2 regions of the Stenotrophomonas sp. 107298_Sma genome follow, and region 2 is predicted to be linked to the other one. Evidence: riboswitches for the same ligand, from Rfam matches in the RefSeq annotation. Region 2 holds a riboswitch; the other holds the start of a gene.
The links. A riboswitch is a leader RNA that binds a small molecule or an ion and turns the genes downstream of it on or off. The one in region 2 is predicted to bind glycine.

Region 1 (9,465 bases), 700 kb from region 2:
CGCGCCGCCGCATCGCGGTCGATCGCCACGCGCGCCTGCCGCCCCTGCATCTGCAGATCGCTGGACACATCACGCAGCGCCGGCGACTGGCGCAAGGCCTGCAGAAGCTTCGGTGTCCAGCTTTCCAGCGCTTCCAGATCCGGCGTGGTCAGGGTGAACTGGTACTGGTTGCGGCTGATGCGGTCTTCGATGCCCAGTTCCTGCACCGGTTGCAGGTACAGGGTGATGCCGGGAATCTTCGCCACGCGCTGCTGCAGCCGTTCCATCACGACGGCGGCACCGTCGCGGTCGCCATGCGGTTTCAGTTCGATCAGCAGGCGGCCGGTGTTGAGCGTGGCGTTGTTGCCGTCCACGCCGATGTAGGACGAGACGCTGGCCACTGCCTCGTCGGCTTCGATGGCCGCCGCCAGCGCCTGCTGGCGCTCGCGCATGGCCTGGAACGAGATAGCCTGTGGCGCCTCGCTGATGCCTTGCACCAGGCCGGCATCCTGCACCGGGAAGAAACCCTTGGGCACGGCGAAGTACAGCGCTACGGTCAGTGCCAGCGTCGCCACCGTGGCCAGCAGCATCAGCGGCTGGCGCTGCAGCACCCAGCGCAGCTGGCGGTCGTAAAGGGTGATGACGCGGTCGAAGACATCTTGTTTTGGGGTCGGAGCCCTGGCTGGATCCGACCCCTGGGCCGGGGTCAGATCCCCGTGGGGCTCTGACCCCTTCGCATGCGGCTTCAGGAAGCGCGCGCACAGCATCGGCGTCAGCGTCAGCGAGACCAGCAGCGAGATGCCGATGGCTACCGCCAGCGTCACCGCGAACTCATGGAACAGCGCGCCCACCAGGTCGGCCATGAACAGCAGCGGGATCAGTACCGCGATCAGCGAGACCGTCAAGGAGACCAGAGTGAAGCCGATTTCCGCTGCACCCTTGAGCGCCGCCTCGCGGGGGCTTTCGCCGTCCTCCAGATGGCGGGCGATGTTCTCCAGCATCACGATGGCGTCGTCCACCACGAAGCCGGTGGCGATGGTCAGTGCCATCAGCGTGAGGTTGTTGAGCGAATAGCCGGCCAGCAGCATCACCGAGAAGGTGCCGACCAGCGACAGCGGCACTGCAACGCTGGGAATCAGTGTGGCCGGCAGATTGCGCAGGAACACCCAGGTGACCAGCACCACCAGCGCGATGGCCAGCACCAGTTCCTTCTGCACGCCGCGCACCGACGCGCGGATCGATTCGGTGCGGTCACTCAGCACGTCCATCTGCACGCCGGCCGGCAGCGTGGCCTGCAGCTGCGGCAGCAATGCTCGCACCTGCTCGACCACGGCGATCACGTTGGCACCGGGCTGGCGCTGGATGTTCACCAGAACTGCCGGCGTAGTGCCGCTCCAGGCGGCCAGCTGCCGGTTCTCAGCGCCATCGCTGATGGTGGCCACATCGCCCAGCCGTAGTGGCGCGCCGTCACGCCAGGCCAGTGCCAGCGCGCGGTATTCGGCCACGCTGCGCATCTGATCGTTGGCGTCGAGCATCACCGCTCGGATCGGGCCATCGAAGCTGCCCTTGGGCAGGTTGACGTTGGCCGCAGCAATCGCGGTACGGATGTGGTCCATGCCCAGGCCGTTGGCGGCCAGTGCCGCTGGATTGACCTGGATGCGCACCGCAGGGCGCTGGCCGCCGGCCAGGCTGACCAGCCCGACGCCGGGCAGCTGCGCCAGACGCTGGGCAATGCGCGTATCGACCAGATCGTGCACCTGCGGCAGCGACAGTCCCTGCGAGGTCACCGCCAATGTCAGGATCGGTGTGTCGGCCGGGTTGACCTTGCGGTACACCGGCGGTACCGGCAGGTCTCCGGGAAGGAAGCTGCCTGCCGCGTTGATGGCGGCCTGCACGTCCTGCTCGGCCACGCCCAGCGACACCTCCAGCCCGAACTGCAGGGTAATGACCGAGGCGCCGCCGGAACTGGTCGACGACAGTTGTTTCAGACCGGGAATCTGCCCGAGCTGGCGTTCCAGCGGCGCGGTGATGGTGCGTGTGGTCAGTTCCGGGCTGGCCCCCGGATACAGCGTTGTGATCTGGATGATCGGATAGTCGACCTGCGGCAGTGCGGCCACCGGCAGCAGGCGGTAGGCCAGTACACCGGACAGCAGCAACGCCACCATCAGGAGAGTCGTTGCGACCGGGCGCAGGATGAACGGGCGCGAGAGATTCATGCGCCGGCCTTGATCGCGGCCTCCTCGGTGATGATCTCCACCGCCGTGCCGTCTTCCAGCCCGTCGATGCCTTCGATCACCACCTGGTCGCCGGCCACCAGTCCGGAGCGCACGGCCACGCGTCCATCGTCGGCCGGACCGAGCACCACGTTGCGGCGCTGTGCCTTGTTGTCCTTGTCGACGATATGCACGTAGTTGCCCTGGCTGCCGAACTGCACGGCGGCATCGGGAATCAGCAGCGCGCGCTGCTCGCCCAGTTGCAGGCGGACGTTGACGAACTGGTTGGGGAACAGCGCCAGATCGTGGTTGTCGAAGTGCGCACGCAGTTTCAGCGTGCCAGTGGCGGTATCGATGCGGTTGTCGACACTGGACAGCGCGCCACTGGCAAGCTGCCGGCCTTCTTCGCGGTCCCAGGTTTCCACTGCCAGCGCGGGTTGCACCTGCACGGCATCGAGCAGCGCCGGCAGCTCGGGTTCGGGCACGGTGAACAGAACGCTGATCGGTGCGGTCTGTGCCAGCGTCACCAGGCCTTCGGCATCGCTGGCGCGTACCAGGTTGCCCACGTCCAACCGGCGCAGCCCGACGCGGCCACTGACCGGTGCGGTGATGCGGGTGTACTGCAGCTGCAGGCGCGCCTCGTCAACAGACGCCTGATCGCTGAGGCGGCGGCCCTGCAGCTGGCGCACCTTGCTCTGCTGGTCGCTCAGTTCCTGCCCGGACACGTAGTTCTGCTTCTGCAGTTCGCGGTAGCGCTGCAGCTGGCGCTCGGCGTTCTCCAGCTCGGCCAGGTTCTGTTGCTGGGTGCCCTTGGCCTGCGCCAGCTTCACTTCATACGGGCGCGGGTCGATCTGCGCCAGCAGATCGCCGGCCTTCACCTGCTGGCCTTCCTGGAAATGCAGTCGCAGCAGTTCGCCATCCACACGGCTGCGTACCACCACGCTGTGCAGCGGCGTGACCGTACCGACCGCCTTCAGGCGCAGTACCAGCGGCTCGGCGCTGGCGCGGGCGATGCGCACGGGTACCGTCTTGCCGGGTGCATCGTCGCCGGCACCGGCCTCCGTGCGTGGCCAGAACCCCCACAGCAGGCCGCCGGCAAGGGCAACGCCCAGCATGATCAGCAACGGGCGGGCACGACGGAAGCGGGAGTTTTCGGCGACAGACATGGGGCATCCTGCGCCCTGCGCGCGCAGGGACATGCGGGCCCGTCGGTGCGTTCACGGCACCACGGGCAGCGGGGAGGGAGTGTCTGGCGGGGCCGCGGGCGCGGCGTGGCTGGATGCCGTCGCGGCAGCGACGGGGCGACAATGGTAGCCAATCACCCCGGCCAATGCCGCATGACCAACGTCATGCAACGCAATCGGTAGTGCCGGCCGCCGGCCTGCAACCGGCTGGAATCTGCGGGCGTGTGCCGTGTTTCCGGCCAGCGGCCGGCACTACCATCAAGCAATCAATGCACTTCGTCGTGATAGACGAACTTCGGCATTTCCCAGCGGTAGTGGATCGCCAGCAGGCGCAGCGCGAAGCCGCCGCCCAGGCAGCACAGGATCGCGGTAGCGTCGGCCACGCCCCAGTGCAGCAGCAACAGGTAGGCCGCGCCGGTCAGCAGCGCGATGATCGCGTACAGCTCTTTCTGGAAGATCAGCGGCACCTCGTTGCAGAGGATGTCGCGCAGCACGCCGCCGAAGGCGCCTGTCAGCATGCCGGCAATCAGCACGATCGGCATGGCATGGCCGGCCTCACGCGCGATCGAGCAGCCGATCAGGGTGAAGGCGATCAGGCCCAGGCCATCGAGCACCAGGAAGGTGCGGCGGAAGTGGTGCATCCAGCGTGCGACCCAGGTGGCGATCAGCGCCGCACACACGGTGAAGCCCAGGTACTCGGGATGCTTCACCCAGCCCAGCGGATAGTGGCCGAGCAGGATGTCGCGCAGTGATCCGCCGCCGAGGGCGGTGACGCAGGCGATCATGACCACACCGAACAGGTCCATGCGGCGGCGGCCGGCGGACAGCGCGCCGGTCATGGCTTCGGCGGAAATGGCGATCAGGTAGATGATGGACAACAGCATGGGACAGGCTCCGGGCGCGGTGGGGCCGGCCATGCGCCACTATCGCCATTGCCTGCGCAATGACGGGATGACGATGACCGGTGCCGCTCCCGCTGTCCTTTTGCCTGAGAGTTCAGCGGCATGGGCCGCGTGCCCCTTCGGCGGATCGTCCCGGGCGTGCCCGGTGACCTCTCTCCAGCTCGGCGAGTCGAATGCATGGTTGGTGGGATTCCAGCCCACCGGCCTGAGCGATCATGGGAGCCTGCGCCTTCGGCGGGCGCCAGCGCGGCGCCTCTCTCCTGCATTCGGGCGCCAGTATATCCGCTGCAGTGCAGCACGGCATAATCCGGGCATGGCACCGTCCCTCCGCCCGTGGTTCCTGTACCTGCTCGAATGCCGCGATGGCAGCTACTACGCCGGCATCAGCACCGACGTGGACGCGCGTTTCGCTGCCCACCAGGCCGGAAAGGGCGCGCGTTACACCCGGTCGCGGCCACCACTGCGGGTCCTGGCGGTGCGCGAGTACCCGGACCGAGCAGCGGCCTCACGTGCCGAATGGGAGCTCAAGCGGCAGCCGCGCGAACGCAAACTGGCCTGGCTGTTGCAGTAGATCCACGCCATGCGTGGATGGGGCGCATCCGGCCATGCCATGATCGCCCAGCCTTCAGCGCTGGAGACCCGGATGTCCACCGTTGCCCTGTTGTTCGCACTTTCCGCAGCAGCAAGCCCTGCCGCCGACGCCGCCACGATCGCAGCCATCGAAGCCACCTGCCATGACTACGTGGATGGCCAGCTGGAGGCCGACCCGCAGCGCGTCGCCCGTTCCCTGCATCCGGACCTGGCCAAACGTGCGGTGCTCGGTGATACACCGGACGAACGCCTGGGCCTGCGCCGGATGTCGAAGGAAGAGCTGGTTGCGTTGACGAAGCAGGGCGCGTTGAAGACCCCGAAAGATCAATGGGATCGCCGCTGCACGGTGCTGGACGTGACCGGCAACGCCGCATCGGTGCGGCTGGAAACGCCGTGGTTCGTCGACTACTTCCACATGGGCCGCTTCGAGCAGGGCTGGGTGATCGTCAACGCGCTGTGGTACCCGAAGCCGAAGGCGCCGTGAGCCGAGCATGGGCTCGGCTCTACAGGAACATGCGTGCGGCCCTAGCGCCTCGGCCGCCGGTCTTCCTGGTCATCACCGAAGATGATGCGCGCGCTGCGCTGGTAGCTCCAGTACGCCACGGCCCAGTTCAGCAGCACCACGATGCGGTTGCGGAAACCGATCAGGAAGAACACGTGCGCGGCCAGCCAGAACCACCAGGCGAGGATGCCCGAGAGCTGCAGCCTGCCCAAGTGCACGATTGCAGCCATGCGGCCGATGGTGGCGAGGTTGCCGAAGTCGGCGTACTTGAAGGGACCTGGCGCCGGCTTGTCGTGCAGGCGCGCGCGGAGCACCTCGGCCACGTACTTGCCCATCTGCTTGGCGGCGGGCGCAACGCCGGGTACCGGCTTGCCGTTGGCCTGGTTCAGCACGGCCAGATCGCCGGCCACGAACAGCTCCGGATGGCCAGGCAGTGTCAGGTCGGGTTGCACCTGCACGCGGCCGGCGCGGTCCAGCGGCACGTCCAGTGTACGCGCCAGCGGTGAAGCAGCCACACCGGCGGCCCATACCACCGTGCGTGCCGGCACGAATTGATCGCCGAGCTTGAAGCCCTGGCTGTCGATGTCGCTCACCGGGGTGCCGGTCAGCACTTCCACGCCCAGTTTCTCCAGTTGTCGGCGTGCCTTCAGCGAAAGCACTTCCGGGAACGAAGACAACACGCGTGGGCCAGCTTCGACCAGCCGCACCTTGGCGCTGGCCGGATCGATATGGCGGAACTCGTTGCGCAGCGTATGCCGTGCGATCTCTGCCAGGGTGCCGGCCAGTTCAACACCGGTGGGGCCACCGCCGACCACGGCGAAGCTCAGCCACGCCGCCTTCTTCGCCGGGTCCGGTTCGGCCTCGGCACGTTCGAACGCCAGCAACAGCTTGCGGCGCAGCGCGATGGCATCGTCCAGGGTCTTCAGGCCGGGGGCATCATCGGCCCACTGGTCGTTGCCGAAGTAGGCGTGGGTGGCGCCCGTGGCCAGCAGCAGGGTGTCGTAGTCCAGCGTGCTGCCATCGGCCATGCGGATCTGTCGGGCCTGCTTGTCGATGGTGACCACTTCGCCGAGACGGACTTCCACATTGCGCTGGTGGCCGAGGATGTGGCGCAGCGGTGCGGCGATATCCGGCGCGGACAGGCCGGCGGTGGCCACCTGGTACAGCAGCGGCTGGAACAGATGGTGGTTGCGGCGGTCGACCAGGGTGATGCGTATGCGCTCGCGGGCCAGGGCACGGGTGGCCCAGAGACCGGCAAAACCGCCGCCGACAACAACCAGGTGGGGAACGCGCTCACGACTCATCGACTCACTCCAGTGGGGGCATGGGGGAAGCGCTTGGCATCTTCGCACGGCAGGCGGTTGTCACGTCAGCGCCTGCGCGGATCGGCGATACTCGGGTTCAGGCAACCGCCCGCGAGGAATCCATGAGCGAACCGGAAAAGCGCATCGCCCTGTTGATCGACGCCGACAATGCGCCGGCATCGAAAATCGACGAGGTCCTGGCCGAAGTCGCCCGCTACGGCGTGGCCAACGTTCGCCGTGCCTATGGCAACTGGAAGAGCCCACGGTTGAAGGGATGGGAGGCGGTGCTGCACGAGTACGCGATCCGTCCGATCCAGCAGTTCGCCTACAGCAAGGGCAAGAATGCTTCGGACATGGCGATGGTGATCGATGCCATGGACCTGCTGTACGCGCGCAATCTGGATGGCTTCGCCATCGTGTCCAGCGATGCCGATTTCACCCCGATGGTGATGCGCCTGCTGACCGATGGCGTGAAGGTCTATGGCTTCGGCGAAAAGAAGACGCCGGAGCCGTTCGTCAACGCCTGCTCGAAGTTCACCTATCTGGAGGCGTTGGGGCAGACTCATGCCAGCGTGCAGGATGCGGAACAGTCATCGAACGAACAGGCACCGAACGAGCCGGTGGCCAACGACGATGCGCGTCCGCGCAAGAGCGGCGCGGAAATGCGCAGCGATACGCGTCTGGTGAAGATGCTGCGACGCGCGGTGTCCTCGGCCGAGGGCGAGGATGGCTGGTCGCACCTGGGCCCGGTCGGCAGCCAGATCGGCAACCAGGCCTCGTTCGACCCGCGCAACTACGGTTACGGCAAGCTCAGCGACCTGCTGGCCGCGATTGGCCTGTTCGAGCTGAAAAAGGACGGCAAGTCCTCCTACGTGCGCGCGCTGCCGAAGAAGAACCGGTAGCGCCAGAAGAACCGGTAGCGCCGGGCCATGCCCGGCGGGTGCGCGAGGGAGTCATGCCACTCGCACATCCGCATGCCGATCAGGCGTATCGTTGCCGCTCGCATTGCCAGCAAGGAAAACCCGCATGTTGAAGATCTGGGGCCGTCGCAATTCCAGCAACGTCCGCAAGGTGCTGTGGTGCGCCGAGGAGATCGGCCTGCCGTATGAGTCCATCGAAGTCGGTGGCAGCCACGGCGGCACGCAGACGCCGGAATACCAGGCGATGAATCCCAACAGCCTGGTGCCGGTGATCGAGGACCACGGCCTGCCGCTGTGGGAATCGAACGCCATCGTGCGCTACCTGAGCGCGCGTTACGCGCTGGGCACGCTGTACGCCGAGGACCCGATGGAACGCGCCCAGGCCGAGAAGTGGATGGACTGGAGCACTTCGCGGATGGCGCCGCTGTACACCGACCTGATCTGGGGCATCATGCGCACCGCCCCGGCGGACCGCGACGAAGCACGGATCAACGCCGCCATCGTGCGTGCCGGTGACTACCTGGCGATGGCCGACGCCACGCTGGCCAGGCAGCCGTGGCTGTCGGGCGAGACGTTCGCGATGGGTGACATCCCACTCGGCTCGCTGATCTACGCGTGGTTCGAACTGCCGATCCAGCGCCCGGAACTGCCGCACCTGGCCGACTGGTACGCGCGCCTGCGCGAACGCCCGGCGTACCAGCGCGGCGTGATGTCGCCGCTGACGTAAGCGGAAACGGTAGCGCCGGGCCATGCCCGGCGGACGCGGTGCGCGCAGAATCCGCCGGGCATGGCCCGGCGCTACCGTCCGCGTGCCCTCAATACAGATCCGTCGGGTCCACATCCAGCGACCAGCGCACCTTGCGTGCTTCCGGCAGCGCGTACAACTGCGGCACCAAGTGCGAAAGCACACCGTGCAACGGCGGCCGCTGCAGCGCAGACAGCAGCAGCTGGGTGCGCTGGTAGCCGGCGCGGCGCGGCATCGGCGCCGGCATCGGCCCATAGGCCTCGACCACGTTCTGTTCTCCCAGCAACTGCCGCGCGGCCAGCAGGAAGGCATTGGCGTGCTCCACCTGCTGGGCTTCGGCGCGCATCAACGCCAGGTGCGCGAACGGTGGGAATCCAGCCGCCTCGCGCTGGTTCAACTCGGCCTGCGCGAACGGGTGGTAGCCGCCGCTCACCAGCGTTTCCAGCAACGGATGCCCGGGATGGTGGGTCTGCAGCCAGACTTCGCCGGGATCGCGTGCGCGGCCGGCGCGGCCAGCGACCTGGATCAGCTGCTGTGCCAGTTTTTCACTGGCACGGAAGTCGGCCGAGAACAGCCCTTCGTCGATGCCCACCACCACCACCAGAGTCAGCTTGGGCAGGTCGTGGCCCTTGGCCAGGATCTGCGTGCCGACCAGGATGCCGGGCTGATCGCCCAGTTTCGCCAGCTGCTGTTCCAGCGCGTCGCGTCGCGACGTGGTGCTGCGGTCGATGCGCACCACCGGGAATTCGGCGAAGGCCGCAGTGAGGTGCTCTTCCAGGCGTTCGGTGCCGATACCCTGCGGCTGCAGCGCCAGGCTGCCGCAGGCCGGGCAGGCCAGCGGTGCCGGTTGCCGCGCACCGCAGTGGTGGCATTGCAGGCGACGACCGCCACCATGCACGGTCATCGGAGCATCGCAGCGGTTGCAGGGCGCGGTCCAGCCGCAGTCATGGCACAGCAGCACCGGCGCGTAACCGCGGCGGTTCTTGAATACCAGCACCTGCTGGCCGCGCTTGAGATGCTCGCCGATGCCGGCCAGTACGTCGGCCGACAAACCGTCATGCAGCGGCCGTTTGCGTACATCCAGGATGCGCACGCGCGGTGGCCGTGCGTCGCCGGCACGCTGCT
Region 2 (9,465 bases):
GGAAAGCCGCGAGCTGATGACGGTGTCGCTGCTGTGGCCGGTATTGCTGCTTGCAGTGCTGCCGATGGTGGTGCTGTGGCGCGTGCAGCTGCGCCGCCGCAGCTGGGGCCGCAACCTGTTGTGGCGCATCGGCTTCCTGGTGGTGGCGGCGGTGACCGCACTCGGCGGTGCGCTGATTTCGTTCCAGGATGTTTCGGCACTGATGCGCAACCAGCGCGAAGTGCGTTACCTGGCCACCCCGGCCAACGTACTGCTCGGCCTGCCGCGTGCACTGCGTGGCGACAACCCGGTGCAGCGCGCACCGAAGCTGCCGATCGGCACCGACGCCAAGGCCACCCCACGCGCAGCAGCCAGCAAGCCGCGCCTGCTGGTGATCGTCATGGGCGAGACCGTGCGTGCGCAGAACTGGGGCCTCAACGGCGGGCGCAACACCACCCCGGAACTGGCACAGGCCAGCGTGGTCAATTTCCCCGACATGCATTCGTGCGGCACCAGCACCGAAGTCTCACTGCCGTGTCTGTTCTCGCCGTGGGGCCGCCACGACTACGACGAGAAGAAGATCCGCGCACACCAGTCGCTGCTGCACGTATTGAACCGCGCCGGCATCGCCCCGTTGTGGCGTGACAACCAGTCCGGCTGCAAGGGCGTGTGCGAGGGCCTGGACTTCCAGTCGCTGTCCGACGCGACCACACCGGGCCTGTGTGCCGATGGCCGCTGCATGGACGAGATCCTGTTGCAGGATCTGGCCGCCCAGGTACGTGCGAAACCGGGCGACCGGGTGGTGGTGCTGCATCAGCTGGGCAACCATGGCCCGGCCTACTTCGAGCGCTACCCACCGGCGTTCCGACGCTTCACCCCGACCTGCGACACCCGTGACATCGGCCGCTGCTCGCGCGAAGAAATCACCAACAGCTACGACAACGCCGTGTTGTACACCGATCACTTCCTGACCAGGACCATCGGCACGTTGCAGGGCATGCAGGACTACGACTCGGCGATGATCTACCTGTCCGACCATGGCGAGTCGTTGGGCGAGAAGGGCCTGTTCCTGCACGGCGTGCCTTACGCGATCGCCCCGGCCGAACAGACCCGGGTGCCGATGACGATGTGGTTCTCGCAGGGCTTCGCCAGCAGCCGCGGATTGAACCTGCAGTGCCTGCGCACACGTTCGGCAGCGTATACCGACCACGACAACCTGTTCCCGTCGGTGCTGGGTCTGATGCAGGTGAAGACATCGCTGTACGAGCGCGACCGCGACGTGTTCGCCAACTGCGAAGGTTGAGGGTTGTTCGGCAGGGCTTGCAGCCCTGCACCTGCAGAGGCAACGTCAACCGCAACGGCCGAAGCAACAGCAGAAGCGGGTTTCCCGAGGGGTGGCGGGGTGGGTCCGGTTGCGGGGGACGCCGTAAATACATCCATGTAGGCCCGGTCGCCGCATCCATGCGGCTCACGCCCCCGCAACCGGACCCACCCCGCCTTCGACAGTTTGCCGCGATCTGATGGAACGACCGTGGGGTCGGATCCGTTTTCCTGAGGAAAACGGATCCGACCCCATTTTGATTTTCGATACCTGACAGATGTGTCGACCAAGGTCGACACCCACCAACGGCCGCCGCGATCTGTCAGAGGTGGGGCGGTGTGGGCTTGCAGGACCGTTGGCGCCATGGATGGCGCCATCGAGCCCCCATGGATGGGTTTACGGCGTGTCCTGCAAGCCCACGCCGCGCCGCCATCCCACGGATAGCCCGCTTCTGCTGTTGCTTCGGCCGTTGCCGTTACTTCTGCGGGTGCAGGGCGCAGCCCTGCCGAACCCTACCGACTTCCGCCACTTGCGGTGGCAACGCCTGCCCACTAGCCTTCGGCGGTCGTTCACCACCCAAGGACCGCCCGTGAAACACCGTCATCTCCTGCTGGCCTCGGCAATCGCCGCCGCCACGCTGGCCCTGGCCGCCTGCAAGAAGGAAGCTGCGCCAGGCACCGACACCGCCAGCAGCAGCGCCCCGGCCGGCGAAACCGCCGACCAGTTCGTGGCCCGCATCAATGCCGAATTCAAGGCCGCCTACCCGGAGATGACCTCGGCGCAGTGGCTGTCCTCCACCTACATCAACAGTGATTCGGAACGCATCGCGGCCAAGGCCAACGAACGCTCACTGACCCAGCTCAACAGCTGGATCGAACAGGCCGCCAAGTTCGATGGCAAGCCGATGAGCGAGGACAGCAAGCGCGCGATCCACCTGCTGAAGCTGATGTCCTCGATGCCGGCACCCCGTGACCCGGCCAAGCTGGCAGAACTGACCCAGATCGCCACCCGCATGGAAGGCAGCTACGGTGCCGGCAAGTACTGCACCGATGCCAACGATCCGAACTCCTGCCGCCAGCTGGGCGAGCTGGAGCAGGTGCTGGCGCGCAGCCGCGATTACGACAAGCAGCTCGACGCATGGCAGGGCTGGCACAGCACCACCAAGAGCATGCGCGGCGACTACCAGAAGTTTGTCGGCCTGGTGAACGAAGGTGCCAAGGGCATGGGCTTCACCGATGCCGGCCAGATGTGGCGCAGCGGCTACGACATGCCGCCGGAGCAGATCGGCCCGGAAACCGACCGCCTGTGGGAGCAGGTCAAGCCGATGTACGAGCAGCTGCATTGCTATGCACGCGGCAAGCTGGACAAGACCTACGGCAAGGACAAGGCCGAAGTGGGCAACGGCCTGATCGCGGCGCATCTGCTGGGCAACATGTGGCAGCAGGACTGGTCGAACCTGTGGGACCAGCTGGAACCGTACCCGGGTGCCGGCAGCCTGGACATCACCGCTGCGCTTGAAAAGCAGTACCAGACCAACCTTAGCGCGGCGCTGGCCAAGGCCGGCAAGGATGCCAACGTAGCGGCGCAGTACAAGGCGCAGCGCGAGGCCGAACTGCGCACCGCCAAGCAGATGACCGAGCGCGCGCAGGACTTCTACGTGTCGCTGGGCATGCCGTCGCTGCCGCAGTCCTACTGGGAAAAAACCCAGTTCATCAAGCCCGATGACCGCGATGTGGTCTGCCACGCCAGCGCCTGGGACATGAACATGGAAGGCGACGTGCGCACCAAGATGTGCATCAAGCCGAACGAAGAGAACTTCACCACCATCTACCACGAGCTGGGCCACATCTATTACGACCTGGCCTACAACCCGCTGCCGCCGCTGTTCCAGGGCGGTGCCAACGATGGCTTCCATGAAGCAATCGGCGACACCATCGTGCTGGCGATGACGCCCAAGTACCTCAGCTCGATCGGCCTGGTCGATGCGCCGACCGAAAGCCGCGAGGCGGTCATCAACAACCAGATGCGCATGGCGCTGTCGGGTGTGTCGTTCCTGCCGTTCGGGCTGATGATCGACCGCTGGCGCTGGGGCGTGTTCGATGGCTCCATCACCGCCGACAACTACAACAAGGCGTGGTGGGACCTGAAGGCCAAGTACCAGGGCGTGGCCCCGGCCAGCACCCGCGGCGAAGAGTTCTTCGATCCGGGCGCGAAGTACCACGTACCGGGCAACACTCCGTACACCCGCTACTTCCTGGCGCGCATCCTGCAGTTCCAGTTCTACAAGGGCCTGTGCGATGCCTCCGGCTACAAGGGCCCGCTGCATGAGTGCACCTTCTACGGCAACAAGGAAGCCGGCCAGAAGTACTGGGCGATGCTGAGCAAGGGTGCCAGCCAGCCGTGGCAGGCCACGCTGAAGGAACTGACCGGCACCGACAAGCTCGATGCCGGCCCGATGATCGAGTACTTCAGCCCGGTCAACGAATGGCTGAAGCAGCAGAACGAAGGCCAGATGTGCGGCTGGCAGGCCAACGCGGCACCGGCGGCGAAATGAAAAAAGGGGCGGATCCGCGAGGATCCGCCCCTTTCTGGTAGTGCCGGCCGCTGTCCGGCAACTACGCGATGAAGACCCAACGGGCAGCCGGCCAGCGGCCGGCTCTACCGAAATGCCTGTCAGCTGTTCTTCTTCGCGGCCATCGCTGCGGCCAGTTCGGCCTTGAATTCCTCGAAGGTCTGGCCCTTTTCCTTCGCTTCGGCCTGCGCAGCATCACGCAGTGCATCCGAGTACACCAGGCGCACCGGCGTGCCGTTGCGTTCGTGCAGTTCGCCGGCCTGCATGATCAAGGCCAGCACCTGGGCAGCACTCTCGCTCTGGCCGGCGATGCGGCCATCCATGCCCAGCACCCATTCGCCATCGCGCCGGACGATACCGGCCAGCAGCGTACGCTGCGGGTCGCGCAGTTCGGCATGCGGCTCCACCGGCGAGGCCTGCGCGGCTGCCTTGTTGGCGGCCTGCTTTTCCTGGCGACGGCGCTGGTCGCGGCGGATCTTGGAGCTGGTGGACATGATGCGGTACCGCTGCGAGGGGGGCGCAAGGATAACGCACCCCGCCCGCAGCACCGCTTCACGCCAACGCTCAGTCCAGCACTTTGCCGTGCCGCCAGTAGCCCATGAAGGTGATGGCGCGGCGGTCCAGCCCGCAGTCACGCACCAGATGGCGGCGGATCGCCATGACCGCACCCGCCTCGCCGGCCACCCAGGCATACAGCGGTCCGGCCACGCTGGCATCGGCCTGCTCCCACAGGATCTGCGCGTCGACATCGATCTCTTCCAGCGCATCGCCGGCAGCCACGCTCGAGGTCGCTGCCAGCCGTTCCTGGACCGCCTGCAGCAGCGGCTGGCCATAGGCGGCCTGCCCACGCGGCAACCACACCAGCTCGGCGGTGTCCGGCGCTTTCAACGGCACCGCGTCGCCGGCCTGGGCCACTTCCAGCAATGCCAGCGTGCGCGGCGGATCAGGCATGGCCGCCAGTTCCTCCAGGATGCCCGCCACCGCAGGCAACGCCGTCTCATCGGCCACCAGCAGTACCTGGCCGACACCGGCCGGCGGCTTCCATTCCCAACCTTCGCTGCTGTCGGCACAGTCGGCATCGGGGGCCAGCAGCACGACACGGTCACCCGGCCGCGCATGCATGGCCCAGCGCGAAGCGGGCCCGGTCACGCCGTGGATGACGAAATCAACGTCGACCTCGCCCTGCTCGGCACGCAGCTGGCGGATGGTGTAGGTGCGCATCGGCGGCCGCAGCTCATCAGGCAGGGCCCGGTAGCGCGGATACCAGTCCTCGCCGCTGGGCACCTGTGGCACCTCCTGGCCGGGCAAGGGGAAGAACACCTTGATCCGCTGGTCCGGGCCTTCGGTCTTCATCCGCGCCACGTCGGCACCGGTGAACACCATGCGGTCCAGGGAAGGGGAAAGAACGCGGCGCTCCTTCAGCGCCACCTCGAACAGGCGGTAGGTCTGCTGCGCAGCCATGGGGGTACCTCATGCGACGACATCGGATTGGCTGGCTGTCGTGCATCCACGCACCGGCTGGCTGGAATGCCCAGCCTAGTCCGGTTGTCCGCGGCTGCAAGGATGTGCCGGCATCCCCGCCAGCTCTACCCCTGCACGCTGCTCAATGACCCGTGCAGGCTGCCTGCGCCGCGCGCTCGCGCTGGTGTTCCCAGTACCAGAACACGAAGCCGGCGCCAAAGAACGCGGCCTGGCCCAGTGCCAGGTGCAGCGGGCTGGCGCTGAGCAGCGGCGACACCACGCCGGCCACCACGGTGCTGATCATCAGCTGCACGAAGGCCTGCAGCGAGGACGCCAGGCCACGCTGGTGCGGATACATGTCCAGCACCGCCAGCGCCAGGATCGGGAAGATCAGCGCCATGCCCATGCCGCCCAGGAAGATCGGCATCACCGCCCACGGCAGTGCGAACTGTGGTGCCAGGCCGACGTAGCCGATGTTCAGCAGCACCGACAGCGCACACAGGCCGAAACCGATGGAGACCTGTCGCGTGGGGCTGCTGTGCCCGGCCATGCGCCCGGACAGGAACGAGCCGGTGGTCATGCCGCCGATGGTGGGAATGAACAGCCAGGCGAAGCCGCCCTCGCCCAGGTGCAGGTGCTGCATCACGAACACAGGCGCCGAGGAGATGTACAGGAACACGCCACCGAAGCCGATGCTGCCGGCCAGCGCCAGGCGCAGGAAACGCGGATTGAAGCCGATGCGCACGTAGTCGCGCAGCAGCACGCGCGGTGACAACGGCACGCGCGCCTCGACCGGATGGGTTTCCGGCAGGTAGCGTGCAGTGGCCGCCAGCAGCACCAGCGCGAACACCACCAGGAACCAGAAGATCAACGGCCAGCCAGCGCCGCTGAGCAGGATCCAGCCACCGATGATCGGGGCGATCGCCGGGGCGATACCGAACAGCATCGACACCTGGCTCATCAGCCGCTGCGCGTCGTGGCCGTGGTACAGGTCGCGGATCACCGCTCGGCCGACGATCATGCCGACACCTGCCGACAGGCCCTGCAGTGCGCGGAACGCCAGCAGCGTGGTCAGGTCGGTAGACAATGCACAGCCCACCGAGGCGCCGACGAAGATCACCAGACCGCCGAGGATCACCCGCTTGCGGCCCCAGGCGTCGGACAGCGGTCCATGGGCCAGGCTCATCAGGCCGTAGAACAGCAGGTACACGCTGATGGTCTGCTGCACCGCCACTTCGTCCACCGCCAGGCGCTGGGCCAGCTGCGGGAACGCCGGGAAGATGGTGTCGATCGAGAACGGACCGAACATGGCCAGGCCAGCAAGCAGCAGGGCCATGCGGCGGGTGGAGGGAGCAACAGCGGCGGTCATGGAGAGGCGTCCGGCAGGGCCATGCGCGGCACGCACGGCGGGCGCCAGTCCCCTGAAACAGGGACAGCGCCAGATGAATTCGGGTATCCGCCCATCATAGGTGGGGATTGCGCCCCGCGCCATGCACGGATGCACAAAACGCACGGCCGGGCCATCGGCCATTCAGGCGCAGCGGCGCCTCCCGGGAGCGGCCGGCCGGCGCGCAACGGGCTATAATCGGCGGGCAACACGGTGGGAGAAGCGGAACACCGCTGCCGAAGGCGCAACGCCCGTAATCGCTCAGGCCCGATACCACCCGTAACAGAACTCTGGAGAGACCGGTTCAATCCGGCGCCGAAGGGGCAAGAAGCAGCGGTCCGCCGCGCTTTCAAACTCTCAGGCAAAAGGACAGAGGGGCGCCCCGCAGACCGCCGACCGGCGGCTTGTGCCCGTGCGTGTGCCCTTTCCTGACGGATCCTTCGCCATGTCCCAGAACACCCCTTCCCTGCGTGAGCTCGAGCATCATTCGGCCTTCGTCGAGCGCCACATCGGCCCCAACGATGCCGAGATCGCGCAGATGCTCGGCGTCATCGGCCACGCCTCGCTGGATGCGATGACCGATGCCATTGTGCCGGCCAAGATCAAGTCGCCGGCACCGCTGGCGCTGCCGGAGTCGATCACCGAAGTGCAGGCGCTGGCGAAGATCCGCGCGATCGCCGACAAGAACACCGTACTGCGCAGCTTCATCGGCCAGGGCTACTACGGCACCCACACGCCGAACGTGATCCTGCGCAACATCCTGGAAAACCCGGCCTGGTACACCGCCTACACCCCGTACCAGGCGGAAATCTCGCAGGGCCGCATGGAAGCGCTGATCAACTTCCAGACCCTGTGCGCCGACCTGACCGGCATGGAAATCGCCAACGCCTCGCTGCTGGACGAAGCGACCGCCGCCGCCGAAGCGATGACCCTGGCCAAGCGTTCGGCCAAGTCGAAGTCGGACACCTTCTTCGTGCACGACGCCGTACACCCGCAGACGCTGGAACTGCTGCGCACCCGCGCCGAACCGATGGGCATCGTGCTGCGCGTGGGCACGCCGGCCGAAGCGCTGGAAGCGGACGGCTTCGGCCTGCTGCTGCAGTACCCGGATACCTTCGGCCAGGTGGGCGATTACAAGGCGCTGGTCGATGCCGTGCACGCACGCGGCGGCCTGGTGGCGGTTGCCACCGACCTGCTGGCGCTGACCCTGCTGGCCGCCCCCGGCGAATGGGGCGCGGACATCGTCGTCGGCAACAGCCAGCGTTTCGGCGTGCCGTTCGGCTTCGGTGGCCCGCACGCTGCGTTCATGGCCTGCCGTGACGCCTACAAGCGTTCGATGCCGGGCCGCCTGATCGGCGTCTCGATCGACGCGCAGGGCAACCCGGCCTACCGCCTGACCCTGCAGACCCGCGAGCAGCACATCCGTCGCGAGAAGGCCACCTCCAACATCTGCACCGCGCAGGTGCTGCTGGCGGTGATGGCCTCGATGTATGCCGTCTACCACGGCCCGGAAGGCCTGACCCGCATCGCGCGCCGCACCCACCGCCTGGCTTCGATCCTGGCTGCGGCACTGCGCAAGGCCGGCGTGCAGGTCGGTGGTGACTTCTTCGACACCCTGCATGTCACCGGCGTGCACGCCGATGAGATCCACGCCAAGGCCCGTGCCGCCGGTTACAACCTGCGTGCGATCGACAGCGACTCGGTCGGCATCAGCCTGGACGAAACCACCACCCGCGCCGACATCGTGGCCGTGGCTGCCGTGTTCGGTGCTTCGCTGGACGTGGACGCACTGGATGCCAGCACCGCCGACGCCCTGCCGGCCGGCCTGCTGCGCCAGTCTGAATTCCTGACCCACCCGGTATTCAACACCCACCACAGCGAGCACGAGCTGCTGCGCTACCTGCGCTCGCTGGCCGACAAGGACCTGGCGATGGACCGCACGATGATCCCGCTGGGCTCGTGCACCATGAAGCTCAATGCCACCGCCGAGATGATCCCGGTGACCTGGCCGGAGTTCTCGCAGATCCATCCGCTGGTGCCGGCCGATCAGGCGCTGGGCTACAAGGAACTGATCGACTCGCTGGAAGCGATGCTGGTCGAATGCACCGGCTACGACGCAGTGAGCCTGCAGCCGAACTCCGGCGCGCAGGGCGAGTATGCCGGCCTGCTGGCGATCCGTGCCTACCACCGTTCGCGCGGCGAAGACCATCGTGACATCTGCCTTATCCCGGACTCGGCGCACGGCACCAACCCGGCCTCGGCGCAGATGTGCGGCATGAAGGTGGTGGTGACCAAGACCGACGCCAACGGTAACGTCGACGTCGAGGACATCCGCCTCAACGCCGAGAAGTACAGCGACCGCCTGGCCGCGATCATGATGACCTACCCGTCCACGCACGGCGTGTTCGAGGAAGAGGTGGTGGAGATCTGCGAGATCATCCACAAGCACGGCGGCCAGGTGTACACCGACGGTGCCAACATGAACGCTCTGGTCGGCGTGGCCAAGCCGGGCAAGTGGGGTTCGGACGTTTCCCACCTGAACCTGCACAAGACCTTCTGCATCCCGCACGGCGGCGGCGGCCCGGGCGTTGGCCCGTGCGCGGTCAAGGAGCACCTGGCGCCGTTCCTGCCGGGAAAGCTGGGGGACCACGGCCCGGTCGGCATGGTCAGCGCGGCCAGCTTCGGCAGCGCCTCGATCCTGCCGATCAGCTGGATGTACATCGCGATGATGGGTACCGAAGGCCT

Region 1: another riboswitch for glycine. It lies ahead of ACZK2G_RS19355 (trimeric intracellular cation channel family protein); the one in region 2 lies ahead of gcvP (aminomethyl-transferring glycine dehydrogenase).

The regions. Positions count from the first base shown of each region.
Region 1 covers NZ_CM151094.1:4,169,414-4,178,878, reverse strand. Annotated here, with positions in the region: gene ACZK2G_RS19365 (multidrug efflux RND transporter permease subunit) at 1-2,195, opposite strand, end outside; gene ACZK2G_RS19360 (MdtA/MuxA family multidrug efflux RND transporter periplasmic adaptor subunit) at 2,192-3,358, opposite strand; gene ACZK2G_RS19355 (trimeric intracellular cation channel family protein) at 3,643-4,260, opposite strand; glycine riboswitch at 4,345-4,448, opposite strand; glycine riboswitch at 4,462-4,551, opposite strand; gene ACZK2G_RS19350 (GIY-YIG nuclease family protein) at 4,592-4,849, shown strand; gene ACZK2G_RS19345 (nuclear transport factor 2 family protein) at 4,922-5,353, shown strand; gene ACZK2G_RS19340 (NAD(P)/FAD-dependent oxidoreductase) at 5,395-6,675, opposite strand; gene ACZK2G_RS19335 (NYN domain-containing protein) at 6,798-7,577, shown strand; gene ACZK2G_RS19330 (glutathione S-transferase family protein) at 7,702-8,322, shown strand; gene ACZK2G_RS19325 (primosomal protein N') at 8,411-9,465, opposite strand, start outside.
Region 2 covers NZ_CM151094.1:3,468,395-3,477,859, forward strand. Annotated here, with positions in the region: gene ACZK2G_RS16320 (phosphoethanolamine transferase) at 1-1,282, shown strand, start outside; gene ACZK2G_RS16325 (M2 family metallopeptidase) at 1,890-3,854, shown strand; gene ACZK2G_RS16330 (hypothetical protein) at 3,974-4,366, opposite strand; gene ACZK2G_RS16335 (siderophore-interacting protein) at 4,437-5,333, opposite strand; gene ACZK2G_RS16340 (multidrug effflux MFS transporter) at 5,476-6,702, opposite strand; glycine riboswitch at 7,001-7,103, shown strand; gene gcvP (aminomethyl-transferring glycine dehydrogenase) at 7,166-9,465, shown strand, end outside.